2 linked regions of the Telluria mixta genome follow. The main gene of each other region encodes a partner of the protein of the gene in region 2 in a complex. Links are inferred from orthologs where the notes say so. Each region holds a gene or a part of one and is shown on either strand. Other genes may lie near its edges.

Evidence for each region. The genes of interacting proteins can lie anywhere in the genome.
Region 1: the proteins of rpsJ (region 2) and nusB are in contact, whole or in part, in a solved structure (PDB 3D3B), measured with the Escherichia coli proteins. The link is inferred for Telluria mixta from one-to-one orthologs.

The regions. Positions count from the first base shown.
Region 1 is NZ_CP119520.1:7,364,561-7,367,750, reverse strand. The notes cover bases 1-2,878. They hold nusB (transcription antitermination factor NusB), read left to right. Parts: upstream 1-1,143; coding sequence 1,144-1,614; downstream 1,615-2,878. Other genes in these bases: ribH (6,7-dimethyl-8-ribityllumazine synthase), read left to right, coding at 651-1,130; ribBA (bifunctional 3,4-dihydroxy-2-butanone-4-phosphate synthase/GTP cyclohydrolase II), read left to right, coding at 1-597. UniProt on the Escherichia coli protein: Part of the processive rRNA transcription and antitermination complex (rrnTAC). The complex forms an RNA-chaperone ring around the RNA exit tunnel of RNA polymerase (RNAP).
Region 2 is NZ_CP119520.1:1,610,180-1,617,872, forward strand. What follows is about bases 1,798-4,578. They hold rpsJ (30S ribosomal protein S10), read right to left. Parts: upstream 3,457-4,578; coding sequence 3,139-3,456; downstream 1,798-3,138. Other genes in these bases: P0M04_RS07165 (8-oxoguanine deaminase), read left to right, coding at 1,798-2,501; P0M04_RS07170 (GNAT family N-acetyltransferase), read right to left, coding at 2,505-3,056; tuf (elongation factor Tu), read right to left, coding at 3,634-4,578. Also shown: P0M04_RS07160 (nucleobase:cation symporter-2 family protein), read left to right, coding at 1-1,059; more of P0M04_RS07165, read left to right, coding at 1,140-1,797; more of tuf, read right to left, coding at 4,579-4,824; fusA (elongation factor G), read right to left, coding at 4,907-7,012; rpsG (30S ribosomal protein S7), read right to left, coding at 7,148-7,618. UniProt on the Escherichia coli protein: Involved in the binding of tRNA to the ribosomes. Part of the processive rRNA transcription and antitermination complex (rrnTAC). The complex forms an RNA-chaperone ring around the RNA exit tunnel of RNA polymerase (RNAP).

The DNA.
Region 1 (3,190 bases), 5.8 Mb from region 2 along the record:
CGCCTGCCGGACCTGCTGGAATTCGCGCAGGAGCACAACCTCAAGATCGGCACCATCGCCGACCTGATCCATTACCGCAGCCAGAACGAGACCCTCGTCGAGCGCGTGGCGGAGCGTCCGCTGGCCACCGTGCACGGCGAGTTCACGCTGGTCGCCTTCCGCGACAAGCCGAGCGGCTCGGCGCACCTGGCGCTCGTCCACGGCAACCCGCAGGAAGACCGCGAGACGCTCGTGCGCGTGCACCAGCCGGTGTCGATCCTCGACCTGCTGGACAGCGCGTCCACGTCGCACTCGTGGAATCTCGCGGCCGCGATGCAGGCCGTGAAGCAGGCGGAGGCGGGCGTCATCGTCCTGCTCGACTGCGCCGAGACGGCCGACGAACTGTTCGCCCAGTTCCAGGACAAGCCGACGCGCCCGGTCGGCCGCGCGGCCAACCTGGACCTGCGCACCTACGGTATCGGCGCGCAGATCCTGCGCCAGCTCGGCGTGCGCAAGATGAAGCTGCTCGCGAATCCGCGCAAGATGCCGTCGATGGCCGGCTTCGACCTCGAAGTCACCGGCTACCTGGCCAAGCCGGGCTGCGACATTGCTGCATAAGCGGTACCATTCAACGTATTCATCAACGAAACAAGAGAACAAGAGGCATAGCCATGACGGTAGGAACTTTTGAAAGCAATATGGCAGGCGAGGGTCTGCGCATCGGTATCGTGCAGGCACGTTTCAATGCCGATGTCGGCCATGGCCTGCTGTCGGCATGCCTCGCAGAACTGAAGCACCTGGGCGTGGCCGACGAGGACATCCTGCACGTGACCGTCCCGGGCGCGCTGGAAATCCCGCTGGCCCTGCAAAAGATGGCCGAGACGCAGCAGTTCGACTCGCTGATCGCGCTCGGCGCCGTCATCCGCGGCGAAACCTACCATTTCGAGCTCGTATCGAACGAATCCGGCGCCGGCATCACCCGTATCGGCCTGGATTACGGCATGCCGATCGCCAACGCCGTGCTGACGACCGAGAACGACGAGCAGGCGGAAGCCCGCATGGCCGAGAAGGGCACCGATGCGGCACGCGTCGCGGTCGAGATGGCCAACCTGCTGCTGGGCCTGGAAGAACTGCAGGCCGAAGAAGAGTAAATCGAGTACAACCATGACTGACAAGAACACGCACGCCAATCCCAACAAGAACCGTACGCCGCGTCACCGCGCGCGTGAGTTCGCTCTGCAGGGGCTGTATCAATGGCTGCTGAACAATGAGCCGGCCTCCACGGTCGTCACCAACATCCGCAGCGCGCACGGCTTCGACAAGGCTGACGGCGAGTACTTCACGGAACTGCTGAATGGCGCGATCGCCCAGTCGGTCGAGCTGCGCGAGGTGATCGCACCCACCGTCGACCGCCCGATCGCGGAAGTGTCGCCGATCGAACACGCCGTGCTGCTGCTCGGCGCGTACGAACTGAAGAACCAGATCGAGATCCCGTACCGCGTCGTGATCAACGAAGCCGTGGAACTGGCCAAGTCGTTCGGCGGTATCGATGGCCACAAGTACGTGAACGGTGTGCTGGACCGCTTGGCCGGCAAGCTGCGTCCGGACGAGGTAGCGGCGGACACCCGACGCTGATTCGTTGCCCGCTATATATATAGTGAGAAAGCCGCCCCGGGAGACCGGGGCGGCTTTTTTTCATCCAAATTCGGGGTCAGAGCACATTTTGGATCAATGTTCAGATAGCAAAGAAAACGGACGCCAGCGCCGGCAAAGGCATCGGCGTCCCGGCGGCGTGCAATGCTGGGCAGGATGGTCGGGGTGGATTTGCTCCGTGGATCGTGCCAAAAAAAGGGCTCTGACCCCGAAGTGGAAAAGTGGAAAAATGAAAGCCACCGCAGCTTGCGCCGACGGTGGCTTTCGACCAGGAACGGAATGTTTCGTGTGGACTCAGAGTCCGGCGACAGTCTCGCCGGTCTGGGTGCTGCCGTGGGCCGACTCGGCCGATGCGGTGTCCGGCTTGGCCGGCGCGCTGGCCGATTTCTGGGCCAGGGTCGTGCTCGGGCCGCGGCTGGCGCCGGCGGGAAGTAGATCGGGACGTTCTTGCCGCTCGCGACCTGTTTCAGGCGCTTGTATTCGGTCAGGACCTTCGAACCGTAGCCGGAGTCGTCATCGGCTGCCGCGGCGCCGACGTAGCTCTTGAGGGCGCCTTCGACGGAGCCGGTGCGCTTCACGTAATCCTTCAGGATCAGGGCGCCGACACGGATGTTGGCCACCGGATTCAGGGCAGCCTGCGAGCCGCCGACTTCCTCGAACTTGTCGCTGTGGACCTTGGACATCACCTGCATCAGGCCCTGCGCGCCCATCGGGCTTTCCGCGAACGGATTCAGGCCCGATTCGATGGCCATCACGGCCAGGATCAGCAGGGGATCCAGCTTGATCTCGTGCGCCGTGCTGTACGCGGTCGTGACGAGCATGTTGGCGGCGTCGCCGGCCACGCGGTAGCGGCGCGACAGCCAGTCCGTCACGTATTTCTGCTGACGGGTGGGGCGGTTCGCCGCCTTGTCGTCGTTCGCGATCTCGACGGCATCCGCGCCGCGCGCTGCGACGAGCTGGACCGCGGGATTGGCGGTGGCAACCTGCGCCGGCATGGCGTGTTGCGGGCTCAGGAAATCCGACACCCGTTTTGCAAAATCGGGGCGGCTGTACAGCAGGGCAATCATTGCTACTGCGGAAAGACCGAAAACGGTCAGGGTATGTTGTGCGGTGGTCAATACACCGCGTGCCGCTTTGATCACGGAAGACCACGTGACTGGCTGGCTGGCCATCTGTTGGACGAGCCTTGCGCTCGTGCCGATGAAGCGATGGATCATCGTCTCTCCTTTGTCGCGGAAAAAGCAGTCCCGGCGCAGCGCGTAGGCGCAGCGTTCGAGCGTACTTGTGCCGTGCATCAGAAAACCGTCCGTCGCCGCTCTTAGCGGTCGAGGAACGCCGTCATTGCTTGCTTCAGCTGGGCAGCGCTGCAGTGGAGGCGCCCAGTGGCTAACAACTGTCTCGGGGTTGGTTGGGCAGACGCCCAGTGAAAACACTCCTAAAATGTCGCTGGGGCCCCGACCCCGTGAAAGAATGAGACCGGCTAGAATCACGTCTTGGACGGGCCTGCCTCACTTGATACGGCGGATTGTAGAAGCTCGTTTATATCAAGTCAATACTA
Region 2 (7,693 bases):
GAGCATGGCGTGGCGGGCATCCTCGGCTCGTCGCTCGCCGGCTCCGTCGTCATGATCGTCGGCAGTTTCTTCATGCCGCAGATCCGCAAGCTGTTCCCGCACCAGGTGACGGCCGTCGTCGTGACGATGATCGGCCTGTCGCTCGTCCCCGTCGCCGTCGACTGGGCCGCGGGGGGCAAGGCGCCTGGCGCGAACTATGGCGCGCCCGAGAACCTGGGCATCGCGCTGTTCGTGCTGGCGATCGTCGTGGCGCTCGTGCAGTTCGGCAAGGGCATCATCTCCGCCTCCGCCATCGTGATCGGCATCGCGATCGGCTACGCCGTCTGCCTGGGCCTGGGCCTCGTCGACTTCTCGAGCGTGCAGAAGGCCGCCGTGTTCGCGCTGCCGCAGCCGCTGCACTTCGGCATGAGCTTCCCGCCGAGCGGCATCTTCGCGATGGGCCTCGCCTACGTCGTGACGATGGTCGAAACGACCGGCACGTTCATGGCGCTGGGCGCCGCGACGGAAACGAAGATGCGCGGCACGCTGCTCAAGCGCGGCGTGCTGTGCGATGGCGTCGGTTCCGCGTTCGCGTCGACCCTGGGCGCGCCGCCGATGTCGACGTTCGCGCAGAACGTGGGCGTCATCTCGCTGACCGGCGTCGCGAGCCGCCACGTCGTCGCCCTCACCGGCGTGATGCTGGCGCTGGCCGGCCTGTTCCCGGTGCTGGGCGCCGTCGTCGTCACGATCCCGCAGCCCGTGCTGGGCGGCGCCGGCCTCATGATGTTCGCGATGATCCTCACGGCCGGCGTGCAGATGCTGGGCAAGGTCGAGCACGACAAGCGCACGGGCCTCATCATCGCCGTCTCGATCGGTTGCGGCCTCGCCGTCAGCGTGCGTCCCGAACTGCTGGCCAAGCTGCCGCCGTTCGTGAACGAGATCTTCGGCTCGGGGATCAGCACGGGCGCCATCATGGCCGTCCTGCTGAACCTGGTGCTGCCGAACCGTCCCGTGGAAGTCCACGACGACGAAGAAGACGTCCCGCAGCCCCTGCTGGTGAAAGACCTGGAGGCGATCTGACAGGGACGATCCCCGACATTGTTTCCGCAGTGCCCGCGCATTGTTTCCGCAGTGTTGAAATCTAAAAAAGTGGAAAATCGATGAGCAAAACTCTCCTGATCAAACATGCGCGCGTCCTCGTCACGATGGACGCGCAACGCCGCGAAATCGAAGACGGCGCTATTTTCATCCGCGGCAACGTGATCGAGCACGTGGGCACGACGGACGACCTGCCGCGCGATGCCGACGAAGTGATCGACGCGCGTGGCCACGTCGTCATCCCCGGCCTCGTCAACACGCACCATCACATGTACCAGAGCCTCACGCGCGTCATCCCGGCCGCGCAGGACGGCGAGCTGTTCAACTGGCTGACGAACCTGTACCCCGTGTGGGCGAACCTGACGGGCGAGATGGTCCACGTGTCGACGCTCACCGCGATGGCGGAACTGATCCTGTCCGGCTGCACGACGAGCAGCGACCACCTGTACATCTACCCGAACGATTGCCGCCTCGACGACAGCATCGAAGCGGCGCACACCATCGGCATGCGCTTCCACGCGTCGCGCGGCGCGATGAGCGTGGGGCGCTCGAAAGGCGGCCTGCCGCCGGACAGCGTCGTGGAAGACGAAGCGGCGATCCTGAAGGACACGCAACGCCTGATCGAGACCTACCACGACGCCTCGCGCCACGCGATGCAGCGGATCGTCGTGGCGCCCTGCTCGCCGTTCTCCGTGTCGCGCGACCTGATGAAGGAAGCGGCGCTGCTGGCGCGCAGCCACGGCGTGTCGCTGCACACGCACCTCGCGGAAAACGTCAACGACATCGCCTACAGCCGCGAGAAATTCAACATGACGCCGGCCGAATATGCGGAAGACTGCGGGTGGGTCGGCCACGACGTGTGGCACGCGCACTGCGTGCAGCTGGACGACGCGGGCATCCGCCTGTTCGCACGGACGGGCACCGGCGTCGCGCACTGCCCGTGCTCGAACATGCGCCTCGCGTCCGGCATCGCACCGGTGCGCAAGATGGTCGATGCGGGCGTGCCCGTGGGCCTCGGCGTGGACGGCAGTGCGTCGAACGACGGCGCGCACATGCTGGGCGAGGTGCGCCAGGCGATGCTGCTGCAGCGCGTGGGCTTCGGCCCGGATGCGATGACGGCGCGCCAGGCGCTGGAACTCGCCACGCTGGGCGGCGCGAAGGTGCTCAATCGCGACGACATCGGCAGCATCGCGCCGGGCATGTCGGCGGATATCGTCATGTTCAAGCTGGATGGCGTCGGCTTCGCGGGGGCGCTGCACGATCCGGTGGCCGCGCTCGTGTTCTGCACGCCGGCCAACGTGAATCACAGCGTCATCAACGGCAAGGTCGTCGTGAAGGATGGCGTGTTGCGGACGGTGGATCTGCCGGTCGTGCTGGAGCGGCATAACCGGCTGGCCGAGGAACTGGCGCTGAAAGCCGCCTGACCGCTATTCGGCCTGCCCGGCTTTCCACTGCCGGCGCGTGAGCCGGTACAGGCAATGAGGCCGCAAAGGGTGCCCCGGCGCGACGCTGGGGTGCTCGAACATTTCGCCCCGATGCGTCATGCCGATGCGCTGCATGACGGCCTGCGAGCGCACGTTCGGCAGCGCGGTGAACGACACGATCTCGTCGAGGCCCAGCGTGGCGAATCCATACGCGAGCGCCGCCCGCGCCGCTTCCGACGCGTGGCCCCGACCCCAGTGGCCGACGGCGAGGCGCCAGCCGATCTCCACGCACGGGCCGATCGGCAAGGGCACGGCCGGGCTGCGCAGGCCGGTGAAGCCGATGAATTCGCCCGTGTGCCGCAGTTCGACGGCCCATAACCCATAGCCCCGTTCTGCGATCTCGGCGCGCAGCCTGGCGGCGAGCGTGTCGCTGGCGGCACGGTCTAGCGGCGCGGGAAAATGTTCCATCACGCGGGCATCCGCATTCATGCGCGCGAACGGTTCCAGGTCGGTGTCGCGCCACTGGCGCAGGCGCAGGCGTGCGGTGTCGATCACGGGGCCTCCAAAAGACAACGGGCCGGTCCGCAAGGCGGTACCGGCCCGGATCGCTGCGGCTCACGCCGCGGCGGAAATACGATTACTGCAGCTTGATTTCGACGTCAACGCCAGCCGGCAGGTCCAGCTTCATCAGCGCGTCGACGGTCTTGTCGGTCGGGTCCACGATGTCCATCAGACGCTGGTGCGTACGGATTTCGAACTGGTCGCGCGAGGTCTTGTTGACGTGCGGGGAACGCAGCACGTCGAAACGCTGGATGCGGGTCGGCAGCGGAACCGGGCCCTTGACGACTGCGCCGGTGCGCTTGGCGGTGTCGACGATTTCCAGAGCGGACTGGTCGATCAGCTTGTAGTCGAACGCTTTCAGGCGGATACGGATTTTCTGATTCGGAGCGGACATGCTATTTCCTTAAAAAAGAACGAACCGGCACACGGGCCGGCAATCAATGTGTCAGGTACTGCGGATACTGCGGAGGGGACGGCAGTATAACACCGTTTTATCCCTTACTGCACAAGCAGAAGGGACAGACCTTCTGGCCTGTCCCTTCTGTCTCGTCTTTGCTACTGGATCAAGCTATTAGGCGATGATCTTGGCAACCACGCCGGCGCCGACGGTACGGCCGCCTTCGCGGATTGCGAAGCGCAGACCTTCTTCCATCGCGATCGGAGCGATCAGCTTGACGGTGATCGACACGTTGTCGCCCGGCATGACCATCTCTTTGTCGGCCGGCAGAACGATCGAGCCGGTCACGTCAGTCGTACGGAAGTAGAACTGCGGACGGTAGTTGTTGAAGAACGGGGTGTGACGACCGCCTTCGTCCTTCGACAGCACGTACACTTCGCCCGTGAAGTCGGTGTGCGGCTTGATCGAACCCGGCTTGGCCAGGACCTGGCCACGCTGGACGTCTTCACGCTTCGTGCCGCGCAGCAGCAGGCCGACGTTGTCGCCAGCTTGACCCTGGTCCAGCAGCTTGCGGAACATTTCCACGCCGGTGCAGGTCGTCTTCACGGTATCGACGATACCGACGATTTCGATCTCTTCGCCGACCTTGATGATGCCGCGCTCGACACGACCGGTCACCACGGTACCGCGGCCCGAGATCGAGAACACGTCTTCCACCGGCATCAGGAAGGCGCCGTCGACGGCACGTTCCGGGGTCGGGATGTAGGTGTCCAGGGCTTCAGCCAGGCGGATGATGCAGTCTTCGCCCATTTCGCCCTGCTGGCCTTCCAGCGCCATACGAGCCGAACCCTTGATGATCGGCAGGTCGTCGCCCGGGAACTCGTACTTCGACAGGAGCTCACGCACCTCCATTTCGACCAGTTCCAGCAGTTCTGCGTCGTCGACCAGGTCGCACTTGTTCAGGAACACGATGATGTACGGAACACCCACCTGGCGAGCCAGCAGGATGTGTTCGCGGGTCTGCGGCATCGGGCCGTCAGCGGCGGAGCACACCAGGATCGCGCCGTCCATCTGGGCAGCACCGGTGATCATGTTCTTGATGTAGTCGGCGTGGCCCGGGCAGTCGACGTGTGCGTAGTGGCGGTTGGCCGTTTCGTACTCGACGTGCGCGGTGTTGATGGTGATGCCGCGTGCTTTTTCTTCCGGAGCCGCGTCGATCTGGTCGTAGGCCTTGGCTTCGCCGCCGAATTTCTTCGACAGAACGGTTGCGATTGCAGCCGTCAGGGTGGTTTTGCCGTGGTCAACGTGACCGATGGTGCCGACGTTCACGTGCGGCTTGGTCCGTTCGAATTTACCTTTTGCCATTTTGATCTTCCTTTAAAAGAACAATATCTTATTTTTTGTAGGACAGAGCAGGTTCACCGCCCTGTCCTCGACTGATTAACTATTACTTGGCTTTTGCCGTAACGATGGCGTCCATCACATGCTTCGGTGCTTCAGCATAGTGCTTGAATTCCATCGTGTAGGTCGCACGACCCTGGGTTGCCGAACGCAGCACGGTCGAGTAACCGAACATTTCCGACAGCGGGACTTCGGCCTTGATGATCTTGCCGCCGCCACCCGGGATCTCGTCCATGCCCTGCACCATGCCGCGGCGGGACGACAGGTCGCCCATCACCGTACCGGCGTAGTCTTCCGGCGTTTCCACTTCCACGGCCATCATCGGCTCGAGGATGACCGGGTTGGCGCGACGGCAGCCTTCCTTGAATGCCATCGAACCAGCCATGCGGAACGCGTTTTCGTTCGAGTCCACGTCGTGGTACGAACCGAAGGTCAGCGTGACTTTCACGTCGACCACCGGATAGCCGGCCATCACGCCGCTCGACAGCGTCTCGCGCACACCTTTTTCGACCGCCGGGATGAATTCACGCGGAATCACACCACCCTTGATCGCGTCGATGAACTCGAAGCCCTTGCCCGGTTCCTGCGGCTCGATCGACAGCACGGCGTGACCGTACTGACCACGACCACCCGACTGCTTGACGAACTTGCCTTCGACGTCGCTGACCGACTTGCGGATCGTTTCGCGGTAAGCCACCTGCGGCTTGCCGACGGTCGCTTCCACGCCGAATTCACGCTTCATACGGTCGACGATGATCTCCAGGTGCAGCTCGCCCATACCACCGATGATGGTCTGGCCCGATTCTTCGTCGGTGCGCACGCGGAACGACGGGTCTTCCTGAGCCAGACGGTTCAGTGCCAGGCCCATCTTTTCCTGGTCGGCCTTGGTCTTCGGCTCGACGGCCTGCTGGATCACCGGCTCCGGGAACACCATCTTTTCCAGGATGATCGGGGCAGCCGGGTCGCACAGCGTTTCACCGGTCGTCGCTTCTTTCAGGCCGACAGCAGCGGCGATGTCGCCGGCGCGGACTTCCTTGATCTCTTCGCGCTGGTTCGCGTGCATCTGCAGAATACGGCCGACGCGCTCTTTCTTGCTCTTGATCGGGTTGAACACGGTGTCGCCCGACTTGATGACGCCCGAGTACACGCGGAAGAAGATCAGCTGGCCGACGAACGGGTCGGTCATGATCTTGAATGCCAGCGCAGCGAATTTCTCGTCGTCCGATGCCGTACGGGTGACCGGCTGGTCGTCCTCGTCGGTACCGCTGACCGGCGGAATGTCGACCGGCGACGGCAGGTACTCGATGACCGCGTCCAGCATGGCCTGCACGCCCTTGTTCTTGAAGGCGGTGCCGCACATCATCGGGACGATTTCCGAAGCGATCGTACGCTGGCGCAGTGCCTGCTTGATCTCGGCTTCGGTCAGCTCGCCCTCTTCGAGGTACTTGTTCATCAGGTCTTCCGACGCTTCAGCAGCGGTCTCGACCAGTTTTTCGCGCCATTCGTTGGCTTGATCGACCAGCTCGGCCGGGATCTCGCGGTAGTCGAACTTCATGCCCTGCGACGCGTCGTCCCAGTAGATCGCTTGCATCTTGACGAGGTCGACCACGCCCTTGAAGTTGTCTTCGGCGCCGATCGGGATCTGCAGCGGGATCGGGTTGGCCTTCAGGCGGGCGCGCATCTGCTCGTACACCTTGAAGAAGTTCGCACCGGTACGGTCCATCTTGTTGACGAACGCCAGACGCGGGACTTTGTACTTGTTAGCCTGACGCCACACGGTTTCCGACTGCGGCTGCACGCCGCCGACTGCACAGTAGACCATGCAGGCGCCGTCCAGGACGCGCATCGAACGCTCCACCTCGATGGTGAAGTCGACGTGGCCCGGGGTGTCGATGATGTTGAAGCGGTGCGGCTCGAAATTGTTCGCCATACCCTTCCAGAAGCAGGTCGTCGCTGCCGAGGTAATGGTGATGCCGCGCTCTTGCTCCTGCTCCATCCAGTCCATGGTAGCTGCACCGTCGTGCACTTCACCGATCTTGTGGTTCACACCGGTGTAGAACAGGATGCGCTCGGTGGTCGTCGTCTTACCGGCGTCGATGTGAGCGGAGATACCGATGTTACGGTAGCGCTCAATAGGGGTAGTGCGTGCCATAAATTTTCCTAACTTTTGAATGGACAAAACCGAGCAGCATTCTGGTGATCAAAATGAGCTCGGCCTGAACAACTGATACTGCATGGCCGCACCACCCCGGAGGCGTTCTGCCCCCAAGGGAAGTTGGCCATTCGCTTAGAAGCGGAAGTGCGAGAACGCCTTGTTCGCTTCAGCCATACGGTGGACTTCGTCACGACGCTTCATCGCGCCGCCGCGGCCTTCTGCTGCTTCCATCAGCTCGCCACCCAGGCGCTGCTGCATGGATTTCTCGCTACGCTTGTTTGCGGCTTCGCGCAACCAACGCATAGACAGGGCCATACGGCGGACCGGACGCACTTCAACCGGCACCTGGTAGTTGGCGCCACCGACGCGGCGGGACTTCACCTCGACCATCGGCTTGCAGTTGTTGATCGCGGTTGCGAACACTTCCAGCGGGTCCTTGCCCGATTTCGACTGGATGTAGTCGAAGGCACCGTAGATGATGTTTTCTGCGACCGACTTCTTGCCGGACAACATCAGGACGTTGACGAACTTGGCGAGATCGATGTTGCCGAATTTCGGATCCGGCAGAATTTCGCGCTTGGGTACTTCACGACGACGTGGCATTTCAATTCCTTCCTGTCTTCAGTTGAGTGCTTGCGCACTCGCGAAAGGCCATCAAAGCCCTTCACTTACTCGGCC